Regions from separate parts of the Bacillus sp. GW823-FHT06A10 genome, predicted to be linked through region 1. Evidence: riboswitches for the same ligand, from Rfam matches in the RefSeq annotation. Region 1 holds a riboswitch; each other region holds the start of a gene.

Region 1 (3,203 bases):
CGGTTCCACCTTACTAATTCTTGTCCATATTCATCTCGCTCAGCTATGTTTTGTATCGTAAATGGAATTTCCTCTCCTCGTTCCGAGAAAAACATTCGAAACTTCGATGCAATTTTCAATATAAATTTCACGAAAAAAGAGCCACCGTAAATTTCATCCATCTTTCCTTCCCCTGTAAAACTATTCTCTTCTGTAATCGCATAACGCTTCTGCAATTCAGGATGAAGATTTTTATAGGTATCCCCTAATAATCGTTCATACATATTAGCCATATACTTATCCCTTTCTCGCCCTCTTGCAATTTTTCGCGCTTGGTAAATCGAAACTATTTATATAACCGACAATTGATAACCCCATTAAAAGAACATTTAATGTAATCGGATTAAACGGTCCTGTAAAGCTTGCGATATTCGTAAATCCTGCCGCTAACGTTAAAACTAGTAATACAATAATATGCAGTATAAATAATTTTCGTTTTGTTAGTGGCAACAGCCATACGACACCGAAAATTATTTCTAACCCCCCAATTATTTTAAGTATACATACACTACTTTCATTTGAACCGATTAATAAAGAAAGCATCTTTACTTCTTCTGAATGAGTAAACAGTAGTTTTGGCACTATCCCTTGATATATCCATACAAAAGCAAATAAAGAACATACGAGCCAATACGTCATTGTTCTTCTAATTAGTAACCTAGGATGAAGCCCCTTTTCTAACCATAATTTTAAGGCATCAAAACTCCAAGCAGTCGCCCAACCTAATAACGGACGAAAAATATAGGAATCTATCACATTTCCTATACGACCAAATCTTGTATCATAATCATATTGTGTCTCAAAATGGATGTATTCTTTATTGGGCGTATACTTCCAATAACCACGTCCTATTTGAATAAGAGATAATGTATTATCCGTCCAAAATTTTAAAGAAGAAATTCTTTCACCAGTTTCTTTTCTTATTTCACCTATTGATTCCCCTTCTCCAACTATTTCAAGCCCAAATCCAATCTTTGTTTTATACAAAAACTTCTGTGGTTCTCCTTCTTTTTTCTCTAAATACGAAATTTCAGTAAAGCGAGCATCCCACTCTGTATGTATATCTGGTTCTTGCGTATATTCCCATAATTTTTCCATCGTCGTGTTCATTTTTGTCGCAACATAAATAGGCTGTTTCCTTTTCATTCTCCCCACCTCCTATGCACTATAAGTTTAATGTACATGCAATGAATTTATTTTGCTACATTTTTCACAAACTTCCTCAAAAAAAGAAAGAATTTTTAAAATATATATAAAACACTTGATTCCACGAAAAATTTAAATTATTATAAAACAAATGTTACCAACAACTTCATAAATCAAACACTCTCGCCTAAAACGTGAGATAGAGGTTGCGATACTTATGAGTATTCTAATGGAGACACAGAGATGTCTATGAACTTAGATGAAAGGAAGTATTGCCGAAATTGATAAATTTCTCTGCATTTATCAATTGGGGCTGTTTTCGAATAGAAACAGAACTGTCATATGTACAGACGTGTACGTATGAAGAGCTATCTACAAAAAAGAGATATCATTTTTTTATGATATTCCTTTTTTGGCGGTTTTTTTATTAGCTCCGTTTTCTGTTTCCCTTTTCCTGTAACAGCACCATCCTCACTTATTTGAGATGGTGTTTTTTGTTTGTCTTTCTGGTAACTACAGGAGTATTGGGGATTTATATATTTCCTAATCTATTCTTAAAAATAGACGAAAGAAGGAATTTGTAATGGAAACAATTGTTCAAAAATTTGGTGGCACTTCTGTCGGAAGCGTCGAACGCATTCAACATGTAGCAAATTTAATTATTGAAGAATATGAACGAGGTCATAGCATTGTCTCTGTCGTTTCAGCAATGGGAAAAAGCACAGATGAACTTGTCGCACTCGCTAACGCTATCACAGAAAATCCAAGTAAACGTGAAATGGATATGCTTCTATCTACAGGAGAACAAGTAACTATTTCATTATTAACAATGGCACTGCAAGCAAAAGGCTATCATGCAATTTCATTAACAGGGTGGCAAGCAGGTATTACGACAGAATCTGTACATAGTAGTGCACGGATTACTGACATTCATACAGATCGTATTCAATCTTATCTTGCTGAAGGTACGATTGTTATCGTAGCTGGTTTCCAAGGTATAAGTGTAGAAAATGAAATTACAACGCTTGGCCGTGGTGGCTCTGATACGACTGCTGTCGCATTAGCTGCTGCACTTAAAGCAAAAAAATGTGATATTTATACGGATGTGACAGGTGTATATACGACGGACCCACGAGTTGTAAAAGATGCTTACAAATTAGACGAAATTTCTTATGACGAAATGTTAGAGCTTGCTAATCTCGGTGCTGGCGTATTACACCCGCGCGCTGTTGAGTTTGCTAAAAATCATAATGTAGTTTTAGAAGTTCGCTCAAGTATGGAACAAGAAAACGGAACAATTGTAAAAGGAGAATGTAACATGGAACAACAATCAATCGTTAAAGGTATTGCATTTGAGGATAACATTACACGTGTCACAATTAAAGGATTAGAACAAGGCTCGCTTTCAACAGTTTTCTCTACATTAGCAGCAGCACACATTAATGTAGATATCATCATTCAAAGTATTACAAATGAAGGAACTGTACACCTCTCCTTCTCCATTCATTCGAATGATTTAAGAGAAACTTTAGAAGTTTTGGAACAAAATCAAGAAACTCTTCACTATGAATCTGTAGAACATGAAAATCACTTAGCAAAAGTATCAATCGTAGGATCTGGCATGGTATCTAACCCAGGTGTCGCTGCAAATATGTTCACTACTTTAAAAGAAGAAGATATTCATATTAAAATGGTAAGTACATCAGAAATTAAAGTGTCTGTCGTTATTGACCGCCTTCATTTAGTAACAGGCGTTGAGGCGCTGCATCAATCATTTATGGCGAAAATTGAGCCTTTAGTGCAAATGAGCTAATCTGATATATTTAGTAATGCTAAAAAAATCATATTAATGTATTACCTTCCTATTAAATAAAAAGCTGTTCGTTAACACGATGCTATATGACATATTAAAAAACACCTTGTCACATTTTCCTATACTGTGACAAGGTGTTTTTGACTGAAAGGAATTTGTAACTACTTAGTAGTATAATTATGAGGATAATTAAATAATAGACTTT
Region 2 (3,203 bases), 1.3 Mb from region 1:
CACTGCTTACTACATTTAAAGTGGATCCAACTATTATTTCACTTTCTTACGTTGCAGTTGGTCTTGTCGTTATTATTTCTATTTTCATTGCTGTTCGAAATCATTCCAATCGTCCTAACGCATCAACGGCTGAGTATCCAAATGATCAGAAGCAAATGCTACCATAACTATAAGAAATACCGCCCAATTTAGAGCGGTATTTTTTATTTTTCTATTTTCCAATTAATCATCGTTTCTGTAGCATTTACTCTCTTCATATGTAACTTTTCTAAAACACGAATCGAACTATAATTATCTAGAAGTGTCTCTGCAATTATTGTTTCTACCTCTCCTGTTTTGAAAGCCCAATCGATTAGTTCTCTTACAGCTTCTGTTGCATAGCCCTTATTCCAATATTTCTCAATAAATCCATAGCCAATTTCCACTGTTTGATTCTCGTTTGGTTTCCCTTTAAACCCAATATCACCTATAACGCTATCATCTTCTTTCCGAAGAACATACCACGCGCCCCATGGTAATATAGCTGCATCTTGTTTTACATTCTTTACATGCCCTACAATATGCGGACCGCTATTGTATCCTTGCTCGTTAGCAATTTGAATTCTCTCTTCTGTACACGGCACTATATAGAGCCTTTCTGTTTCTAATTTCATATTGATTTCCCCTTTTCAATTAAACAATACCCCAATTTTACTAAAAATAAAAAGAATATTCATCCTATTCGTTAAATTTATACTTATTCTTTGAAACGAATTTAAGGAATAATCCTCTTTTGATAGTTATGTCGAATTATATTTTTCTGAATTTTCTTTTAATTTAGAGGATTTTTCAATATTTTTTGCGAAACATTTGTATAACAATTTTTTCTTTGCTTATTGCTACATAATAGTAGGTTCGGGTGGAGTTTTGCAAGCGTTTCCTATACAATAACCGATATTTTTTGACTTTTCCTAACAAAATATCTTGCAATATATTCAGAAAGTCATTACAATTGCCATATATTAAAAATCTTAGCAATATATAAATCCTCATCAATCCGATGAGGTAGAGGTTGCGACTTTTAATAGTAAAACGGACGAGACACAGAGAATGTCAGCTGACTCCGTTTGAAAGGAAAAGTTGCCGAAGTTTATATTTCTTCTCTGGAAATATGAGCTGGGGCTGTCTCCGAAAGGAACAGAACTGTCACGTTTACAAAATTACCGTGTAAACGTGGGGTGCTATCTTAACGGAAGGGTATGATGGGGTGGTTATTTGTGAAACGTTCCGCCAAATTCCTTTGGCGGTTTTTTGTATTTTTCTCCCCCGCTCCTTCCTAACCTACAAGAAAAGGAGTGTTGAACATGAATAGCGCAACAAATCAATCTACCTCTAAAACGCAAACTACACAAGGACAAGGTGAATTAAAACGCGGATTAAAATCTCGTCACCTTACGATGATTTCTCTCGGTGGTACAATTGGTACCGGACTATTTCTTGCCAGCGGTGGTGTCATCCATACAGCTGGACCTGGTGGCGCATTAATTGCATACGCCGCAATTGGAATTATGGTTTATTTTTTAATGACAAGCTTAGCTGAACTTGCAGCTTACATGCCTGTTACTGGATCTTTTAGCACGTATGCAACAAAATTTGTTGATCCATCACTTGGCTTTGCACTTGGATGGAACTATTGGTATAACTGGGCAATTACGATTGCTGCTGAACTTGCAGCCGTAACATTAATTATGAAATTTTGGTTCCCAGATACCCCTTCTCTTATTTGGAGCGGATTATGTTTAGCTATTATTTTCCTTTTAAACTATTTATCTGTTAAAGGGTTTGGTGAATCTGAATATTGGTTCGCACTTATTAAAGTAGTTACGATTATTATCTTTTTAATTGTTGGTTTCATGATGATTTTTGGAATTATGGGCGGTGAAACGGTTGGATTTAAAAACTTCACTGTTGCAGATGCACCATTTAACGGCGGTATCATGGCAATTATCGGTGTGTTTATGGCAGCTGGTTTCTCATTCCAAGGTACTGAACTATTAGGAGTAGCTGCTGGTGAAACGTCTGATCCAGAACGTAATATCCCAAAAGCAATTCGTTCAATCTTTTGGCGTATTCTTTTATTCTATATCCTTGCGATTCTCGTTATCGGTTTATTAATTCCTTATACAACTGAAAGCCTTGCTGCAAGTGATGTTACAGTAAGTCCGTTTACACTTATTTTTGAAAAAGCGGGCGTTGCCTTTGCTGCTTCTGTTATGAACGCTGTTATTTTAACTGCTGTACTATCTGCTGGTAACTCTGGTATGTATGCATCAACTCGTATGCTTTGGGATTTAGCTCGCCAAGGAAAAGCACCAAAGTTTCTTGGTAAATTAGATAGCCGCGGTGTACCTGTTAACGCGTTAATCGTAACGTCAATTGTTGGGAGTATTGCTTTCATTGCTTCTTTATTCGGTGATGGTGTTGTATACATTTGGTTATTAAACGCATCCGGAATGTCTGGTTTTATCGCATGGGTTGGAATTGCAATTAGTCATTACCGTTTCCGTAAAGCATATATCGCACAAGGAAAAGATTTAAATGACTTACCATATAGAGCAAAATGGTTCCCATTCGGTCCAATCTTCGCATTTACACTTTGTATCATCGTAATTTTAGGACAAAACTACGGCGCATTTATGGGTGAAGCAATTGATTGGAACGGTGTACTCGTTTCTTACATCGGTTTACCACTCTTCTTAGTACTATGGTTAGGTTATAAATTTACGAAAAAAACAAAAGTGATTCCACTTGATAAATGTGAACTAAAATAAAGTGAAACGAGCAAACAAATTTGTTTGCTCGTTTTTTGTTGCAAACCTCTTTACTTCCCTATTGCTCCTGTTTTTGCAATAATAAAGGAAATATAAATAAAGGTTGGGATACAATGAACATTCGCATTACTGATGAAGCGAAAGCAGCTATACATAGATTAGAACTTGAAGATAAAAAGATCGTTCGCATTAGAGGAACAATGACGAACTCTTGTAGTATTTTCGTTGATGTCGATTTAATTTGGGATACATATAACGCAGATGATGTTGTATATGAAGATGCAGAGCTTATCGTACAAATGGATTCATTCACGAAAGACTACACTGGTGATACCGTGAAACTTGATTATAAGACGACAGGTTTTAGTATTACGACTCCGAGTGAGACTTTGG
Region 3 (3,203 bases), 850 kb from region 1:
GTTACGCCTTCTAATTGATATGCCCCTCCAAATATTCTCTTTTCCCAAAGGTCACGTTCACCACCAGGGTAAGCAGATACGCTTCCATTAGATAGTAATGTTTCAAATTGACTTTTATATACTCCTTGCTCAAACAATGCTTCAGCAACACTTTTCATACTCGAATCAAGTCTGTCTGGATGAAAGTGTAAAGCAATCCTTGCATGAGATTTTAAATTAGCGACAGCTTCTTCAAATATTTCATCTGTAATATTAGACATTTTAAGTATATGATTAATCGTTGCTTTAGCCTCACGTTTTTCGTTCTCTGCATATTTTGAAATATACTCTAAAGCAAATAATTGAGATCTTGATAATTCCATAATCCAATCTCCCCTTTAATTGAAATGACCTTAATCCTTTCAATTAAAAGTGCATTTTTTCCTTCTTATGCAATTAACCTAATTTATTGAACAAAAAGTACTTTAATACAGTCTAATTACAGATACGAGCATTCTTTACGGGTAAATCCACACATTCTACAGAAATGTGATATCCTAGCCATCGCTCAGCAATATGTTCAAATGATAAAACAGATCCCGTTGTAAAAAAACGATGCTTCGGATTCAGATTGTCAGACAAAATTCCTTTGTGCTGTAAAATGGTACTTAACTCTATCGCTGTTTCTTCTGCAGAACTAATAATCGTTACATCTTCTCCTAACCCCCTTTTTAATCACAAACTCTTCTCTATAATCTGATTATTACTATATCCATTGACGTATAAAAATACATTTGTTACTCTTAAAGACGTTAATTTAATATTTAAATCCTCATTCGTATCTCGGTGAGGTAGAGGTTGCAATCATTAAGAGTATCATTTCAGGAGATGTAGTGGCATTGATGAAGGAATGAGAAAGGAATGGTTGCCGAAGTAAGTCGTGTCCACCATGCACGCTTGCTGGGTCTGCATTTAATAAGTGCAGAACTGTCACAAACGTTTCGTTTGTGGAGAGCTATCGAGAGGTATGTCGTGGGTTTCTTATAAGATAGAAAGCATGTAGCGGCAGATTACGTGCTTTTTTTGTTTTGTTTGGGACTTCTCTTCCTGACTCAGGAAGACATACATATCTCCTCGCTTGACTTGGTTATACTAACTTTGGAGGTATTTTCTATGCAACAAAAAAAATGGGGCTTTTGGGTACTAACAGCTTTCGTTGTCGGTAACATGGTTGGCGCTGGTATTTTCATGGTGCCAAGTACGTTGGCACAAACAGCAAGCCCACTCGGTGTCACTTTAGCTTGGTTAACAACAGGGTTTGGTGTTTTAATGCTAGCTCTTGTTTTCGGTAATTTAGCAATTCGTCGTCCTGATTTAACGACAGGACCACAAAGTCATGCATATGCTTTATTCTCAACACCAAAAAAGAAAAAAATGGCTGGATTCAGTATGGTATGGGGATATTGGGTTGCAAACTGGGCAAGTAACGTTGCCATCATTACATCATTTGCGGGATATTTATCACTCTTCTTCCCAATTATGAAAGATACGCGACTACTATTTTCAATCGGTTCTTTTAACATAGAAGTCGGAAAACTAATTACATTTACGATTTGTTCCATCTTACTTTGGGGAACTCATATTATATTAACAAATGGTGTAAGCGGAGCTGGAAAACTAAACTTCTTAGCAACAACAACGAAAGTAACTGGATTCCTTTTATTCATCGTCGTTACGTTATTTGCATTCGAAGCTTCTAAGTTTGGACAATGGTACACGCCGATGATTGATAAATCAGGTGTATCACATGGTCTTCTTTCACAAGTAAATTTAGCTGCTCTTACAACGCTTTGGGCGTTTATCGGAATTGAATCAGCCGTTCTTTTATCAAACCGTGCTGTTTCTCCAAAAACGGTAAAACGTGCAACAGTTGCGGGATTACTTATTACAGTTGCGATTTACTTAGGAATTACAATTTTAACAATGGGTGTACTTCACGTTGATAAATTACAAACTTCTGAACGTCCATTAGCAGATGCACTAAACGCTGCAATGGGTCATGGCGGCGGGAAACTGATGGCATTACTTGCTCTTACTTCCCTGTTCGGTTCTATCTTAGGCTGGATTTTATTAAGCTCAGAAGTACCATATCAAGCAGCAAAAGAAGGTTTCTTCCCTTCCTTCTTCACAAAAACAAATAAAAAAGGAAGTCCAATTTACTCATTACGATTAACAAACATTATGTCGCAAGTGTTCCTATTCTCAACATTATCAGGAACCATTGCGGAAGCTTATACATTCGTTATTACCGTATCAACACTGGCCTACCTCATTCCATATCTCGTTTCACCAATCTTCCAGTTAAAACTAGTCGCAACTGGTGAAACATATAAAAATGAAATGCGGGCAAGAATTACAGATGGCATAGTCGCAGTTATCGCACTTTGCTACGCACTATGGGTTATTAAAACCGGCGCATCCGATATAAAAACGTTCCTTCTCGGAATTGGTTTATTCGTAATTGGATTTGCTTTCTATCCATTAATGAATCGTGATCAGAAAAAAAATAACGAAAAGAAAAACGGGCAAGTTGCATAACGCAATTTGCTCGTTTTTTCTTTTGTAAAACATATATAATAGAACAAAGAGGTGAAAAACATGTCAATCGAATCGCTATGGAGCAGTCGCTTCCAACAACATATTCAAAATATCATTACATACTTTGCACGTATGATTAACAGTTTACTATATAGCTTTATCTTTATTTCATGCGTTGGCGCATACTACTATGCTCAGTTTCTAAAAACATCTCCTTCTAAAGGAATATCTTTACTACTCATCACGATTGTACTTACATTCATTATAACGAGATGCCCTATCCGTACATTTATTCAAAAACCTGATGCTGTCTATTTACTAGCACTAGAAGAGAAATTAACATCTTATTTCAAAAAATCTCTTCTATACAATTACATCATTCAGCTTTTCCCATTGTTATTTACGTTCCTTATTCTCGTTCCACTTGCTATGCAATCATTGCAATTAACTGTACCTTTTTTGTGTACAATCTTTATCGTATTAATGATTACGAAAGCTTGGAACATGTACATACATTGGATGTGGCGTGATAGTCACGACAAAAACATATGGCTGATCATCCGTATTACTTGTAATGCCTTAATCATTTACATGCTGTTTTATTCCGCAAATGTTCTCATATTAGG

Evidence for each region. Region 1 has a riboswitch for lysine ahead of AC1Q8M_RS05090 (aspartate kinase). Riboswitches for the same ligand answer to the same signal wherever they lie in the genome.
Region 2: linked by a shared signal. The riboswitch ahead of AC1Q8M_RS11440 (amino acid permease) and the one ahead of AC1Q8M_RS05090 (aspartate kinase) in region 1 are both predicted to bind lysine.
Region 3: linked by a shared signal. The riboswitch ahead of AC1Q8M_RS00670 (amino acid permease) and the one ahead of AC1Q8M_RS05090 (aspartate kinase) in region 1 are both predicted to bind lysine.

What each region holds. Positions count from the first base shown of each region.
Region 1 covers NZ_JBXAHT010000001.1:966,294-969,496, reverse strand. Annotated here, with positions in the region: gene AC1Q8M_RS05100 (DUF4166 domain-containing protein) at 1-272, opposite strand, end outside; gene AC1Q8M_RS05095 (DoxX-like family protein) at 277-1,185, opposite strand; lysine riboswitch at 1,378-1,564, shown strand; gene AC1Q8M_RS05090 (aspartate kinase) at 1,769-2,998, shown strand.
Region 2 covers NZ_JBXAHT010000001.1:2,242,319-2,245,521, forward strand. Annotated here, with positions in the region: gene AC1Q8M_RS11430 (sulfite exporter TauE/SafE family protein) at 1-167, shown strand, start outside; gene AC1Q8M_RS11435 (GNAT family N-acetyltransferase) at 204-653, opposite strand; lysine riboswitch at 1,038-1,231, shown strand; gene AC1Q8M_RS11440 (amino acid permease) at 1,344-2,810, shown strand; gene AC1Q8M_RS11445 (iron-sulfur cluster biosynthesis family protein) at 2,924-3,203, shown strand, end outside.
Region 3 covers NZ_JBXAHT010000001.1:116,176-119,378, reverse strand. Annotated here, with positions in the region: gene AC1Q8M_RS00680 (DUF3626 domain-containing protein) at 1-362, opposite strand, end outside; partial or broken gene AC1Q8M_RS00675 (glutamate racemase) at 475-714, opposite strand; lysine riboswitch at 824-1,005, shown strand; gene AC1Q8M_RS00670 (amino acid permease) at 1,153-2,577, shown strand; gene AC1Q8M_RS00665 (ABC transporter permease) at 2,638-3,203, shown strand, end outside.